DNA from 2 places in the Variovorax sp. EBFNA2 genome. Region 1 is predicted to be linked to the other one. Evidence: riboswitches for the same ligand, from Rfam matches in the RefSeq annotation. Region 1 holds a riboswitch; the other holds the start of a gene.
What was found. A riboswitch is a leader RNA that binds a small molecule or an ion and turns the genes downstream of it on or off. The one in region 1 is predicted to bind cobalamin.
Positions count from the first base shown of each region.

Region 2: it holds a riboswitch for cobalamin, as region 1 does, so the genes downstream of both, RZE79_RS19230 (TonB-dependent receptor) here and RZE79_RS13985 (TonB-dependent receptor domain-containing protein) in region 1, are expected to answer to the same signal.

Region 1 is NZ_CP138496.1:2,991,542-2,998,798, reverse strand. Features, by position in the region: gene RZE79_RS14005 (iron ABC transporter permease) at 1-66, opposite strand, end outside; gene RZE79_RS14000 (ABC transporter substrate-binding protein) at 72-938, opposite strand; gene RZE79_RS13995 (bifunctional adenosylcobinamide kinase/adenosylcobinamide-phosphate guanylyltransferase) at 950-1,540, opposite strand; gene RZE79_RS13990 (cobyrinate a,c-diamide synthase) at 1,527-2,924, opposite strand; gene RZE79_RS13985 (TonB-dependent receptor domain-containing protein) at 2,909-4,855, opposite strand; cobalamin riboswitch at 4,927-5,168, opposite strand; gene RZE79_RS13980 (hypothetical protein) at 5,312-5,539, shown strand; gene RZE79_RS13975 (cell division protein ZapA) at 5,536-5,871, shown strand; gene RZE79_RS13970 (sulfite exporter TauE/SafE family protein) at 6,164-6,991, shown strand; gene RZE79_RS13965 (universal stress protein) at 7,065-7,257, shown strand, end outside.
Region 2 is NZ_CP138496.1:4,058,989-4,066,245, forward strand. Features, by position in the region: gene cobW (cobalamin biosynthesis protein CobW) at 1-558, opposite strand, end outside; gene RZE79_RS19225 (energy-coupling factor ABC transporter permease) at 640-1,317, opposite strand; gene RZE79_RS19230 (TonB-dependent receptor) at 1,455-3,623, opposite strand; cobalamin riboswitch at 3,753-4,044, opposite strand; gene RZE79_RS19235 (hypothetical protein) at 4,113-4,346, opposite strand; gene RZE79_RS19240 (hypothetical protein) at 4,502-4,909, shown strand; gene ybaL (YbaL family putative K(+) efflux transporter) at 4,926-6,629, opposite strand; gene katG (catalase/peroxidase HPI) at 6,815-7,257, shown strand, end outside.

The DNA of each region.
Region 1 (7,257 bases):
CGCCGCGCCCAGCACGAGCAAGCCGGCACCCAGCAGCAGCACGCGACGCAGGTGGGCGGAATGCATGCCGCTCACCGCCCCTTGTCCGACAGGCACTGCGCCATCAGGCGCGCGGCCTCGTCCATGCGCGGGCCGGGGCGCACGACCACGTCGGTCTGTTCGGCGTCGAAGCGGCACACGCGCCCTTCGCGCACCGCGCGGATGCCGCCCCAGCCGGGACGCTGCTCCAGCCCCATCGCGCTGCGCACGCTGACCATGATGAGGTCGGGGTTCGCACGCACGACGAACTCGGGGTTGAGCTTGGGAAAGGGGCCGAGCGACGCTGGCACGATGTTCTTCACGCCGAGCCGCGCGAGCGTCTCGCCGATGAAGGACGAATCGCCCGCCGCGTAAGGGCCGGTGTTGACCTCGAAGTACACGCGCAGGCCCTTGGCACTGGCGGGCAGCGACTGCGCTGCGGCCGACACAGCCGCGTCAATGGCTCGCCAGACGGCCGGCGCCTCGTGCGTGCCGAGCACCTGATCGAGCGCGCTCAATACGCGGCGCACGTCGGCGTGGCTCTTGGGTTCGAGCACGATCACCTTCAGGCCCAACGCCTCCAGCCGCTGCGTCACGCGCGACGACTTGGCAAGCAGCACCATGTCGGGCTTGAGCGCGACGATGGCTTCGACATTCGGATCGATCCCGCCGCCGAGCTGCGGCAGCGCGCGCACCTGCGCGGGCGAGTTGGAATAGCGGTCGACGCCGATCAGCCGGTCGCAGGCGCCGAGCGCGCAGACGCCTTCGGTGAGCGATGGCAGCAGCGAGACGATGCGCTGCGGCGGCTGCGCCAGATGCACGGTGACGCCGCGCTCGTCGAGCACATCGATGGCCTGCGCAGCCTGCGCGCACACCGCCAACGCAAGGCCGAGCGAGAGCGCGCGCAGCCAAGTCTTCATGGATTCGAAGCTCATGCGGCGGGCGCCTTCAGCGTCAGCGGCAGGCCGGCGACCATCAGCGTCGCGCGGTGGCAGGCGGCGGCGACGTCCTGGTTCAAGCGGCCGAGCACGTCGACGAAGGCACGCGTCTCGCGGCCCAGCGGGATCACGCCCAGGCCGATCTCGTTGCCGACCAGCACCACGGGGCCGCGCGCTTCGCGCAGCGCGATGAGCAGTAGCGTGGCGTGCGCCGAGGGCGTGCGCGTGACCATGGCGGCACCTTCGGTGCGCAGCGGCATCAGCAGGTTGGTGAGCCACAGCGTGAGGCAATCGACCACCACGAGCGTGTCGGGCGCGCTCTGCGTGACGATGGCACGCGCCAGCTCGATCGGCTCCTCGAGCGTCTGCAGGCCGGGCACGCGCTCGGCACGGTCGCTCTGGTGGCGCGCGATGCGATCGCGCATCTCGTCGTCGTGGGCCTGCGCGGTGGCGATCAGCACCGCGCGGCGCGACTTGGGCGATGTCGGCGATTGGGCCAGCCAGTCGGCGGCGCGCTGTTCGGCACGGCGCGACTTGCCGCTTTTCTGGCCGCCGAGGATGAATTCGTGCTCAATGAGGGGCATCGGAAGGCGCCGGTGCGGCGTGGCTGTCGAGTTCGAGGGGCATGGCGCCGAAGAGCCGCGCGGTCGCCTCCGGGCTGGACGCGAACCACGCATGGAAGTAGCTCGCGCGCACGGGGCCGTGCACGTACAGCGCCTCGCCGCCGCGCGTGCCGACGGTGCGCGCGGCGGGCGCGAGCGGCGTCTCGCAGCGCGAGTAGTGGAAGGTGTGGCCGCGCAAGGCATGCGCGCCGAGGTCCAGCTGCTGCGGGCCGAGGCCGGCCAGCCGCTTCTGCATGACCGCCCTTCCCGGCAGCACGCCCCAGAGGCGGTGCACGTCGTGCGGTTCGGCGTCGTCGCGCGTGGCGAGTTCGTCGAACAGCGCCATCATGCCGCCGCACTCGGCCCAGATGGGCTTGCCGGCGGTCACGTGGTTGGCAAGCGAAAGGCGCAACCGATCGCTGGCCGACAGCACTGCCGCATGCAGCTCGGGATAGCCGCCAGGGAACCAGGCGGCATCGCAAGGCGGCAGCGGCTCGTCCGCCAGCGGCGAGAAGAACGCGAGCCGCGCGCCGAGCGCTTCGAGCACGTCGAGATTCGCCGGGTAGATGAACGAGAACGCCGCGTCGCGCGCGATGGCGATGGTGCGTCCGGCCAGCAGCGGTGCGATGGGGGCAGCGGCTTCGTGTTCGAAGCGCACCTGCGGCAGCTGATCGGGCGTGCGTTGGCCGAGCGGCGTGGTCGCGAGCACGTCGGCCGCGGCATCGAGCCGTTCCATGGCATCGCCGAGTTCGGCCGCGCCGACCAGCCCCAGGTGGCGTTCAGGCAGTGCGAAGTCGGCGCTGCGCGGCAAGGCGCCGAGCCAGTCGCCGGGCTCACGCAATGCGTCCTTCAGCATGTCGGCATGACGCTCGCTGGCCACGCGGTTGGCGAGCACGCCGGCCCAGGGCAGGCCCGGCTGGAAATTCTGCAGGCCATAGGCCAGCGCACCGAAGGTGCCGGTCATGGCGTGCGCGTCGATCACGGCGAGCACGGGCAGCCCCAGGCGCGCGGCCAGTTCGGCCGCACTGGGCGTGCCGTCGAACAGGCCCATCACGCCTTCGACGATGACCAGGTCGGCCTCGCACGCGGCGGCATGCAGGCGGGCGCGGCAGTCGGCTTCGCCGGTCATCCACAGGTCGAGCGAATGCACCGGCGCGCCGGTGGCCAGCGCGAGCCAGTGCGGATCGAGGAAGTCGGGCCCGCACTTGAAGGCCCGCACGCGGCGGCCCTGGCGCACGTGCAGCCGCGCGAGCGCGGCCGCGACGGTGGTCTTGCCTTGGCCGGAGGCCGGCGCAGCCACGAGCACCGCAGCGCATGTGGCAGCGGCGCCAGGCGGGAAACGGCGGGTGTTTACTGCGGAGTCCACTTGAGTCCGACGTACGCGGTGCGGCCCCCGTTGGCGTAGAGCCGTGCGAACTGGTAGTCCTTGTCGCCCACATTGTCCACGCGCGCCACGAGGTTCAGGTCGCGCGTGATCTGCGTGCTGGCCGACAGGTTCAGCAGCGTGTAGCCGCCGAGCTTGACGGTGTTGGCCGCGTCGTCGAAACGCTTGCCCGAGCTCTGGATCTCGGCGCCCAGCGTCCAGCCTGCGACGCGCCAGTCGGCGCCCAGCGTGCCGTGGGCCCGGGCACGGCGTGCCAGCAGGTTGTCGGTGGCGAGGTCGCGCGGGTCCTGGTAGTCGAGCGAGGCGCGCAAGGTGACGTCGCCGATGCGGTGGCCGCCTGTGAGCGTCACGCCCTGGTAGCGCGCGCGCGCCGTGCTGGCGTAGCAGCCGAACGACGACTGGCAGCCTTTGGCGCTGCCGTCGAACACGATGAGGTTCTGCACCCGGTTGCGGTACAGCACGATGCCGGCCTGCGTGGCCCCGGCCGTGTATTGCAGGCCCAGCTCGACGTTGCGGCTCGACTCAGGCTGCAGGCTCGCCAGGCCGTACTCGCTGAAGCGCTGGTACAGCGTGGGCGCACGGAACGCGGTGCCGGCCGACACGGTGGCGCGCAGGCTCGGCGTGATGGCGTAGCCGTAGGCGGCGCTGCCGGTGGTCTTGCCGCCGAACTCGCTGTCGTCGTCATGGCGCACGTGCAGCTGCAGCGAATGCGGGCCCTTCACGTAGCCGTAGCCCAGTGCCGCGGCGTTCTGCGAGCGGTCGCGCGAGAACAGCTTGGCCGAGGTGGTCGGCGCGTTTTCGAGCGCGTCTTCGCGGCGCTCGAGCGTGGCGGTGACCAGGTGCGCGCCGAAGCGGAATTCGTTCTGGAACAGGTAGCCGCGCAGGTTGGTTTCGGTGCGGTAGAACGACGGCTGGGTCTTGTAGACCGTCTGCGAATCGGTCACCTGCAGGCGGGTGCTGTAGATGTCGTTCCACTTGGCCGACCAGGTCAGGCCGGCGGTGCGCAGTTCGTTGGTCGACACATCGCCCCGGAAGGTGATCGGCAGCTTGGTGCGAAAGCTCACCGACGGGTCGTACGCCGCTTCGGTGTTGCTGGTGAGCAAGGTGGCGTCGAGGCGCTGGTCGGGCGTGATCTGGAAACCCAGCTTCAGGTTGCCCGAGGTGCTGCGGTAGCCGTCGCGGTCGGGGTTGGTGAAGCCGTCTTTCGACGGCGTGCGCTTGGCGATGGGCTGGATGTTGAAGCCCTTGCTTTCTTCATGTGCCACGCCGAACGCGTAGTCGAGCAGGCCCGACTTGCCGCTCACGCCGCCTTCGATCTTGCGCAGGCCGTGGCTGCCGAAGCCGATGCCGGCGTAGGGCGACACGCCCTCTTCGCCGCGTTTGGTGAAGAGCTGGATCACGCCGCCCACGGCGTCCGAACCGTACACCGCCGCGGCCGGGCCACGCAGCACTTCGATGCGATCGATCTGCGCGAGCGGAATGCCTTCCCACCCGGCGCCGCCGGTCGATTGCGAATCGATGCGCACGCCGTCCAGGTAGACCGCGGTGAAGCGCGATTCGGCGCCGCGGATGAACACGCTGGTGGCGTTGCCCACGCCGCCGCTGCGCGAGATCTCCATGCCGGGCAGGCGCGCCAGCACGTCGGCCACACCGGTGGCGCCGCTGCGCTCGATGGTCTTGCGGTCGACGATGGAGACATCGCCCACCAGGTCCGACAGCGCCTGCGGCGTGCGGTTGGCGGTGACGACGGTCTCGCCGAGCGTGGCAGCTGCCACGACTTGCGCGTGCGCAGCCACTGGCACCAGGACCAGGCCGCCGAAGGCCGAAGCCAGGGCGAGCGTCAACGGCAGGCACGCGGGACGGTTGCGGCGCACGCTGGCGCGGCCGCTGGAGAGGGAAACACAGGAAATCATGGGGTGAACCGAACGAACTTCTATGCCCTGGCCGGCTTCCCCGCCGGCGCCATGGGCGTCATGGCTGCCGATGCGGCAGCCGCCTTGTTGGCCGGTATCCGGGCTGGCAGATCGACCCTTTGCCGCCTTCCCAGGCGCCTGTTTCAGAGCGCCCAGTGGCTGGATGGAAAGGGGTGACGCCTTGCGGCGTCGTCTGCTTGACCGTTGCGGGGGCAGCGCAGGCGGCTTCGGCCCCGGGGGGCGTCCACTCCTGCTTCCCGTTGAACTGCGCCGTGCGAACCACGCCGCGAGCACCAACGGGCGGGATTTTAGGCCCACGGGACGCCCGCGGGGCGCACACACCACACTGCGTTTGATCGCGGGCGGCGCAGGCCCCAGAATCTCGGCCACGTCCGGTGCGCGCCCCGCGCGGTGCGCCGGACCTTCCGAATTCCCGGGAAACTACAATCGCCAACCATGCCCGCCTCCAGCCCCATCGACCAGATCGCCGAGCGTGTGGAACGCCTGCTTGTGCGTCACGAAGAGGTGCAGCGCACCAATGCGCTGCTGCAGGAACAGGTCGATGCGCTCACGCGTGAACGCGACGGCCTGAAGTCGCGGCTCGCCGCGGCCCGCACCCGCCTCGATGCCCTGCTGGAACGGCTGCCGGCCGAACCCCCTTCCGAAGATTCCCATCACGCATGAAGCAGATTGAAGTACAGATCATGGGCCAGAGCTACCTGCTCGGCTGTCCCGACGGCGGCGAGGCGCAACTGCGCGAGGCCGTCGACCGCGTGGACGCGGCCATGTGCAAGATCCGCGACGCAGGCAAGGTGAAGGCCCGCGACCGCATCGCCGTGCTCGCCTCGCTGAACCTGGCCTTCGATCTCGCGGCCCAGCAGGCCGCTGCTGCTGCCGCACCGGCGCCTGTTGCCGCCGCCCGCGCCGAAGAAAGCGCCGGCGACGCCGACCCGAAGGCCGCCCAACTCATTCAAAGACTCGATCAAGCCCTGGCGGGCGATGGACATTTGCTCTGAAGGCACGCGGCACGACGCAGACGGGGCGTAAAATCCACTTCGTCTGCAGACGTGTCGGGCTTAATATTTCCTTGTTCCAATGCTCTCCGGAGCCGGGCTTGGTACATCGCTAGACGGGCGTGATCATCTCGCGTCAGATGAACCCGAAGTCTTGCTGCCCTCGCCCACCTGAACCCTGGTTCAGGATGCGGGTCCGGCACACCATCTGCAGACACCTTTTCCCGCCACGGCCCCCTGCTTCACCGCACGGGGCCGTTGCTTTTTCAGCCACTCCTTTCTTCCTCATCCGCCCGTGAACTTCACCGCCCTGCTCGACCCGCTCCTGATCGCCGAACTCGCCGCGCTCGGCCTGGGCACCGGTTTCCTCGCGGGCCTCCTGGGCATCGGCGGCGGCATGCTGATGGTGCCGTTCATCACGATCATCATGGGCCAGCGCGGCGTGCCGGCCGACCTCGCAGTGAAGATGGCGATCGCGACCTCGATGGCGACGATCATCTTCACGTCGGTGTCCAGCGTGCGCGCGCACCACAAGCGCGGCGCGGTGCGCTGGGACATCGTGCAGCGCCTGGCGCCCGGCATCGTGATCGGCAGCCTCGCGGGCAGCCTGGGCGTGTTCGCGCTGCTCAAGGGCACGGCGCTCGCCATCTTCTTCGCGCTGTTCGTGGGCTTCTCGGCCACGCAGATGTTCCTCGACAAGAAGCCCAAGCCGACGCGCCAGATGCCGGGCACCGGCGGCCAGTTGGCGGCGGGCGGCACCATCGGCTTCATCTCGGGCCTGGTGGGCGCGGGCGGCGGCTTCATCAGCGTGCCGTTCATGACCTGGTGCAACGTGGCGATTCACAACGCGGTGGCGACCAGCGCGGCGCTGGGCTTTCCGATTGCGGTGGCCAACGTGCTGGGCTACGTGCTCGCCGGCCAGTCGGTGCAGGGCCTGCCGGCCGGCGCCTTCGGCTATATCTGGCTGCCCGCGCTCGTGGTAATCGCAGCCTGCAGCGTGTTCACCGCGCCACTGGGCGCCAAGGCCGCGCACAGCCTGCCGGTGAAGAAGCTCAAGCGCGTGTTCGCGAGCATCCTGTACCTGCTGGCCGCCTACATGCTCTGGAAGGGCCTGCGGGGCTGAGGCATATCAAACGTTCACCGGCGTTCCTGTGCCATCCTATGCAGCTGTTGTTCATAGTCGTAAAAGGAAAGCCATGAAAATCCTCATTGCCGTCGACGGCAGCGCCTACACGCAAAAAGCCCTCAACTACCTGCTCGCCAACCGCGCCATGTTCGTGGACGGCCATGAGCTGGTGGTGGTGAATGTCTGCACCGGCATCTCCGGCCACGTGGCACGACACCTCAGCAAGGAAATCGTCACCGATTACTACGCCGAGGAAAACGCCA
Region 2 (7,257 bases), 1.1 Mb from region 1:
GTCGGCGGCCGAGAGCTGGTCTTCGAACAGCTCATGCAGCGGCGACTCGTGGTCGAGGTTGGGGTCGGCGCGGCGTTGCACGTCGACCTGCGCGGGGTTCGCGGCGAACTGGCCCGACGCGGCGGCGGGGCCATCGACCACCGTCACCACCGAATCGACGGTGAAGATGTTCGCGATGTCGGGCCACTGGAAGGCCTGCACCAGCGGCTTGGGCAGCGCCAGGCCCGAGGTTTCGATGATCACCGCATCGATGTCGCCGCGGCGTTCGGCCAGCTGCAGCATCACGGGCAGGAACTCCTCCTGCACGGTGCAGCAGACGCAGCCGTTGGCCAGCTCGTAGAGCGCGCCTTCGCGCTCGTTGCCTTCATCGTCGCAGCCGATGCCGCAACCGCGCAGGATGTCGCCGTCGATGCCGAGTTCGCCGAACTCGTTGACCACCACCGCGATGCGGCGGCCCTCGGCATTGCCGAGGATGTGGCGCAGCAGCGTGGTCTTGCCGCTGCCGAGGAAGCCCGTGACGATGGTGACGGGGATCTTGGCGTTGCTGTTGGATGTCATGGAATGGATGCTTTCAGGCGCCGAGGGCGCACAGGGAACCGGGCGCCGGCGAGCGGCGCCCCCTCTTCAGATGGGCGCGAATCAGACGGCGCTGTACAGGCGGCGCTCGACGAGGGCCGTGCCCTGCAGGCGGCGCCAGGCCTTGGCCGCAGCCAGCACGCCCAGGTCGACCAGCGGCTCGATCAGCACGACGGTCATGTAGGCCGCGCCGAAGCTGGCGATCTGGCTGATGTTCTCGAGGCCGGTGCCGCGGCCGTAGAGCGCCCAGAAGCCGACCCACACCACGATGCCGCCCTGGTAGGCCACCGACAGCTTGAAAGCCTGCTGGTAGCTGATGTCCACATAGGCCATGTTCGCGGGAATGATGCGGCGTGCCAGCGCGGCGGTGGCGAACAGCGGCACGAGCAAGGTCGTGACGTTCATGCCGTACTGGGGCAGATCGGGCGGTGCGAAGAACAGGCTCTGGATGAGCAACCCGCCCGCCAGGCCAATGGCCGCGGGCGCAAGCCCGAACAGGAGCATCAGCGTGGTGCCCAGGATCAGGTGCACCTCGGACACGCCCACGGGATGGTGCGGGAACAGCTCGAAGAAGCAGAACACGAGCATCACGGTGAAGACCGAGCGCAGTGCCAGGCCGATGGGGCCGTCCTTGCGCAGGGTATCGAAGGCGACTTTGCCCGTGTAGGCCAGCGCAGCCGCCCCTGTGGCATAGCTGAGAAAGATCTTGGATCCGTCGACGAGACCGGGTTCGATGTGCATCACGCACCTCCTGTAATGCACCGAAGTGCGAAAGTTGATTGTTGGGGGAGGGACTGGCTTGCGCAAGTCCGCGTCAGTGGAACCACCGCCAGGGCGGCGGTCCTGTGCATCGATCTGCGAACTTCATGGCCGCGCATTCAGAAGCTCACCAGCGCCGACAGCTCGAACGAGCGCGGCCGGCCCAGCAGCCACTGGTTGCCGCCATTCGAGAACGAGACCGGGTATTTGCGGTCGGCCAGATTGAACGCGCGCAGTGCGAGCTTGAGCGACGGGTTCGCCTGCCAGCTCACGCCCGCGTCGGCCACGGTGTACGAACCGATCTGCCGCGTGTTGGCCGCATCGGCCTGCCGCGCGCCGACGTGGCGCACGCCGAACTCGGCCTCCCACTGCGGCAGGAAGCGCCAGTGCAGCCACAGGTTGGCCGCCACCTCGGGCACGCCGGCCGGCGTGTTGCCCGCGCGCGAGACCAGCGACTTGCCGACCGGTTCGTTGAAGTCGTCATAGCGCGCTCGCAGCCGCGCGGCGTTGGCTTCGAGGCGCAGCGTGGAGGTCAGCGCCAGGTCGAGCGTCGCTTCGATGCCTTCGGACGACTGCTTGCCGACCTGCTGCACGACCGTCGGGTCGTTCGCGTCACGCGACAGCAGCTTGTTCTTCTCGATGCGGTAGGCCGCCACGCTCCACGCGCCGCGGCCTTCGGCCAGCTGGCGCTTGTAGCCCACCTCGACCTGCCTGCCGGTGCTGAGTTCGAACGGCACCTGCGTGGCCGACGTGCTGATGAGCCCGGTCAGCGGATCGGCCGCGCGCGCCACCTGCGCATAGAACGACTGCGCGGCGTCGGGCGCGTAGACCACGCCGAGGCGGCCCGTGGCGTATTCGAAGGTCTTGTCCAGGCGCGGGGCGCGGTTCTGCGGATCGGTGCGCACGATCTTCGCGTGGTCCCAACGCAGGCTGCCTACCACCGACCACTGTTCATTGAAGGCCAGCTTGTCTTCGGCGAAGAAGGCGTAGGTGCGGGTCTCCGTCTTGTAGCGCGGCAGGTAGGCCGTGGGCGACACGTAGGAGCCGGGGTTGAACACGAAGGCGTCGACCACCGAGCGCCCGCCGTAGGGCGTGTCGCTCGCATTCAGGAAGTCGATGCGGTTCACGTCGAAGCCGACCAGCACCTGGTTCTTCAGGCCGAACAGCGCATGCCTGAAGGTGGCGTCGGTGCGGTTGCCGATCTGTTCCTGGTCGTGGCCGATCTCCAGGTAGTCGCCGCGCGTCACGCGGTTGGTGGTGGCGCTGTAGGTGTAGGTTTCGCTGTCGCGCCAGTGGCGCTTGCTGTCCAGGCGGTACAGCTGGTTGCGCACGGTGACGGCGTCGTTGGGCGTCCACTGCGCATCGAGGCGGGTCCAGCGGTCGCGGTACTTCACCTCGGCGTCGTCGAGGTTGTAGTTCTGTTCGCGGTTCAGGCGGCTCACGCGGCCGTTGATGAGCGGCACGCCGAAATAGCGCTGCGGCGTCTGGCGGCCCTCGTCGTGCGAGAGCGTGAACTGCAGCTGCGGCGACACGTCGAGCCGCACCGCGCCGCCCACCGCCAGGCTCTCGGCCTCGCCGCGCACCATGAAGCCGTCGGTGCTGCGGTGGCTGATGTCGAAGCGGTACGACAGCCTGTCGTTGACCGCCCCGCCGCTGCCGAAAGCGACCTGGCGCGTGGCGTCGGAGCCCACGGTCACGAGCGCCTCGTTCTGAATCGGGCCGCGCGTGGGTTTCTTGGGCACCACGTTGATCGCGCCGCCGATGGCACCCTCGCCGAACATCACCGAGGCGGCGCCGCGCAGCACCTCGATGCGGTCGGTCGACCAGGTGTCGAACGGAAAGGTGACGGTGCCCGCGCCCACGTACAGGCGCGTGCCGTCGTACAGCTGCATCACCGAGCCATGGCCGTTGAAGCCGCGTGCCGACAGCGACGAGCCGCCGTTGCCCGGCGCGGGCGCGCCCGTGATGCCGGTGGCGCGGCTCGCGGCCTCGACCACCGACACGTCGCCGCGTGCGCGGATCGTGTCGCCGGTGAGCACCTCGATGCTGGCGGGCGTTTCGAGCGGCGTGAGGCCCAGGCGGCTGCCCGTTTGCGTGGGCTCGTCCAGGGCCAGCGGCGTGTGGCGGCTGGCCTCGATCTGCACGGGCGCGAGGCTGGGGCGGCCCGCCGCGTCACCCTCACCCGATTGGGCAATGGCTGGCCCGCATGCGAGACCGAGCCCCAGCGAAAGCGCTGAAAGGCCCGGCAGGCCCGGGCGATCGCGCAAAGGCGGCGATGCCTGATTCATTCGATTTTTCTCCGGCCCGCGTCCCCGCAGGCTCCTGACCGATCAAGGACGAAGCGGGAAAAGAGGCTGGGGGCGGTGCCGTTTCGCGCGAGGGAAAAGCGGCAGGCCCGGACACGCTCTCCCGCAGCGTCCGAAGGCGGTTGCGAAGGCCGGTATCCGGGCTCGCGGAGTGCGTCGGGGTGCACATCGAAATGAATGCACCTGGGCGCCGACACCCTCGCCTTCCCACGCCGAAGCGCAGTGGCTGCCCGGGCGAAAGATCGCCGGGGCCTGAGGGTGTCGATATCCGCTGACCGTTGCGGGGGCAGCGCAGGAATGGAAGCGTCGTTCAAAAAATAGACGCCTCGCACCTGCTTCCCGTTTAACCCCGCCGCCAGTCCTGTGACTGGTCGTGCAGGGCACCTTCGAACCGTGGGGTGTCGGATCACACCGGTGTGAACCAATGTTTCCGACCGCCGGGATTATAGGGAGCGCCTCCCCGTGGCGGCCTCAGACCGGCTTGCCGTCGGGCCCGAACAACCGCCGCAGCACCGCCACGCCGGCCACCAGCGCGTTCGAATAGGTGGCGTAGGGCTGGTGGGCGGCTTCGAGTGGCGCGTACTCATGGGTGATGTCGCCGGGCGAGCCATCGACGGCTTCCATGAGCACCCAATAGAACTCCCCCTCTTCCAGTTCATGGACGGTGAGTGCGATGTCTCTGGACGCAGGCGAAGGCGAAGGCATGACGGCAGCAGGCAAGGAGTGAAAAGAGGAAAGAGCCACCCCTGGAACGAATGAAAGGCGCCAGCGGTTGTCAGTATTCGGGCTTCTCCTACAGAGGCGGCCCGTTGCGACGCCTATGTTAGGAGCAGGGAGCGGCACCAGAAGAAGGACGCAGCATGAAACATTTCACACTTGAACCCAACATGCGCTCGAGCATCGGCGGCGCGTTTTACCCGAGCGGCCATGCCCTGGTGATGTTTCCCAGCGCGGAGGACGCGAACCGCATCGGCCACGGCCTGATCGACAAGGGCATCGTGAGCGGCGACGAGGTCTACCTGCTGCCCGCCGAGACGATCCTGAAAGAGATCACGCCCACCGTTGCGGACTCCGACAACCCCCTGCCCTCCGCCGGCACCGACGGCGCCACCGTGCGCGCCTACACCAAGCTCGCACGCGACGGCCACACGGGCCTCTTGATCCGCACCAAGGACGGCGCGATCACCGAGCGCGTGATGGAAATGGTGCGCACCGTGCCTTATTCGATGGCGCAGCGCTACCGGACGCTGGTGATCGAAGACCTGTAGCCAGGCCCGTCGGCCTTCAGGCCGGCACCGCCATCGCCGCGGCGCGCTGCACCACATCACGGGCCATGGCCTGGGCGAGTTCCTGTTCGCCGAGGAACACCTTCGCGTCGGTTTCGTCGGCCAGCAAGCGCGCTTCCTGCTCGTTGTGGCTGCGCACGACGGTCTGGATGGTCGGGTTCAGCGTGCGGGCGGTTTCGATCATCTGGCGCACGTTCATGGCGTCGGGCGTGGCCACCACGAGCACGCGGGCGCGCGCCACATGCGCCTGGATCAGCACGGCCGGGTCGGCGGCGTCGCCCCACACGGCGGGAACGCCGGCCTCGCGCAGCTTCTCGACCAGTTCGCGGTTCTGCTCGGCCACCACGTAGGGGATGTCGTTGGTCTCGAGCTCGGCGGCGATGCGCCGGCCCACGCGGCCGTAGCCGACCAGCACGACCTGGCGCGACAGGTACCTGGCCTCGGTGGTCATCGGCAGCTCGGCCAGCGGGTCGCTGCGCATGTCGAGTTCGCGCGCGAACTTCGAATGCGCGTGCAGCCATTTCTGCAGCGGCGCGATGAGGCTGAACCACAGCGGGTTGGTGGCAATGGAGATCAGCGCGCCGGCCAGCACCAGGCTCTGCCCTTCCACCGGCAGCAGGCCGAGCATCACGCCCAGCCCCGCGAGGATGAACGAGAACTCGCCGATCTGCGCCAGGCTCGCGCTCACCGTGAGCGCCGTGGCCAGTGGGTAGCGGAACACCAGCACCAGCGCGCAGGCCGCGAGCGACTTGCCCAGCACGATGACGAGCACCACGGCCAGCACCTGCAGCGGGCGGTCCACCAGCACCGACGGGTCGAACAGCATGCCGACCGACACGAAGAACAGCACGGCGAACGCGTCGCGCAGCGGCAGCGATTCCTGCGCCGCGCGGTGGCTGAACTGCGACTCGCGCATCACCATGCCGGCGAAGAAGGCGCCCAGCGCGAACGACACGCCGAACAGCGCCGCCGAGGCAAAGGCGATGCTCACGGCCGCCGCCACGACGCACAGCGTGAACAACTCGCGCGAGCCGGTGCGCGTGACCTGCCAGAGGATCCACGGGAACACGCGCCGCCCGACCACGAGCATCAGCAGCACGAAGCCGCCGACCTGCAGCAGCGTGAGGCCCAGCGTCTGCCAGACCGGCGCGCCGTTGCTGTCGGCACTGGTGCCGCCGAGCGCGCCCGCCAGCGGCGGCAGCAGCACGAGCACCAGCACCATCGCGAGGTCTTCGACCACCAGCCAGCCGACGGCGATGCGGCCCGTGAACGAATCGAGGATGCCCAGGCTTTCCAGCGCGCGCAGCAGCACCACCGTGCTCGCCACCGACAGCGCCAGCCCGAACACCAGCGCCGCGCCCCAGCTCCAGCCCCACCACACGGCCAAGCCGCCGCCGAGCAGCGTGGCAACGACGATCTGCGCGATGGCGCCGGGCAGCGCGATCTTGCGCACCGCGAGCAGGTCGGCCAGCGAGAAATGAAGGCCCACGCCGAACATCAGCAGCATCACGCCGATCTCGGCCAGCTGCGCGGCAATGCCCGCGTCGGCCACGAAGCCCGGCGTGAACGGGCCAATGATCACGCCCGCCAGCAGGTAGCCCACCAGCGCCGGCAGCCGCAGCCGCGCCGCGAGAAAGCCGAACACCAGCGCCAACCCCAGGCCGGCGGCAATCGTGTTGATGAGCGAGACGCTGTGGGGCATCGGTCCATTTTGCAGGAACGACCCCCAACCTTTGAAGCCCGCAGGCTTTCGCGCGGCCCGCGCCTACACCCTTTTGCCACTCGCGCCGCCTATCGCAAGCATTTAGCAGTTCTATGTGCGCCGACATCTTTCTCACTGAGAATTTGAGCGGTCCCCCGTCACACCCTCACACAGGAGCCTCCCCCATGAGCAACGAGAAGAAGACCGAAGCGAAGTGCCCGTTCAGCCAGGCCACCGGCGCCGGCACCACGAGCCGCGACTGGTGGCCCGAGCAGCTGCGCCTCGACCTGCTGCACCAGCACTCCGCCAAATCCGATCCGCTGGGCACCGGCTTCGACTACGCCAAGGCCTTCCAGAGCCTGGACCTCGCCGCGGTGAAGCAAGACCTCGCCGCGCTCATGACCGATTCGCAAGACTGGTGGCCGGCCGACTTCGGCCACTATGGCCCGCTCTTCGTGCGCATGGCCTGGCACAGCGCCGGCACCTACCGCATCGGCGACGGCCGCGGCGGCGCCGGCCGGGGCCAGCAGCGCTTCGCGCCGCTCAACAGCTGGCCCGACAACGTGAGCCTGGACAAGGCGCGCCGCCTGCTCTGGCCGATCAAGCAAAAATACGGCCAGAAGATCTC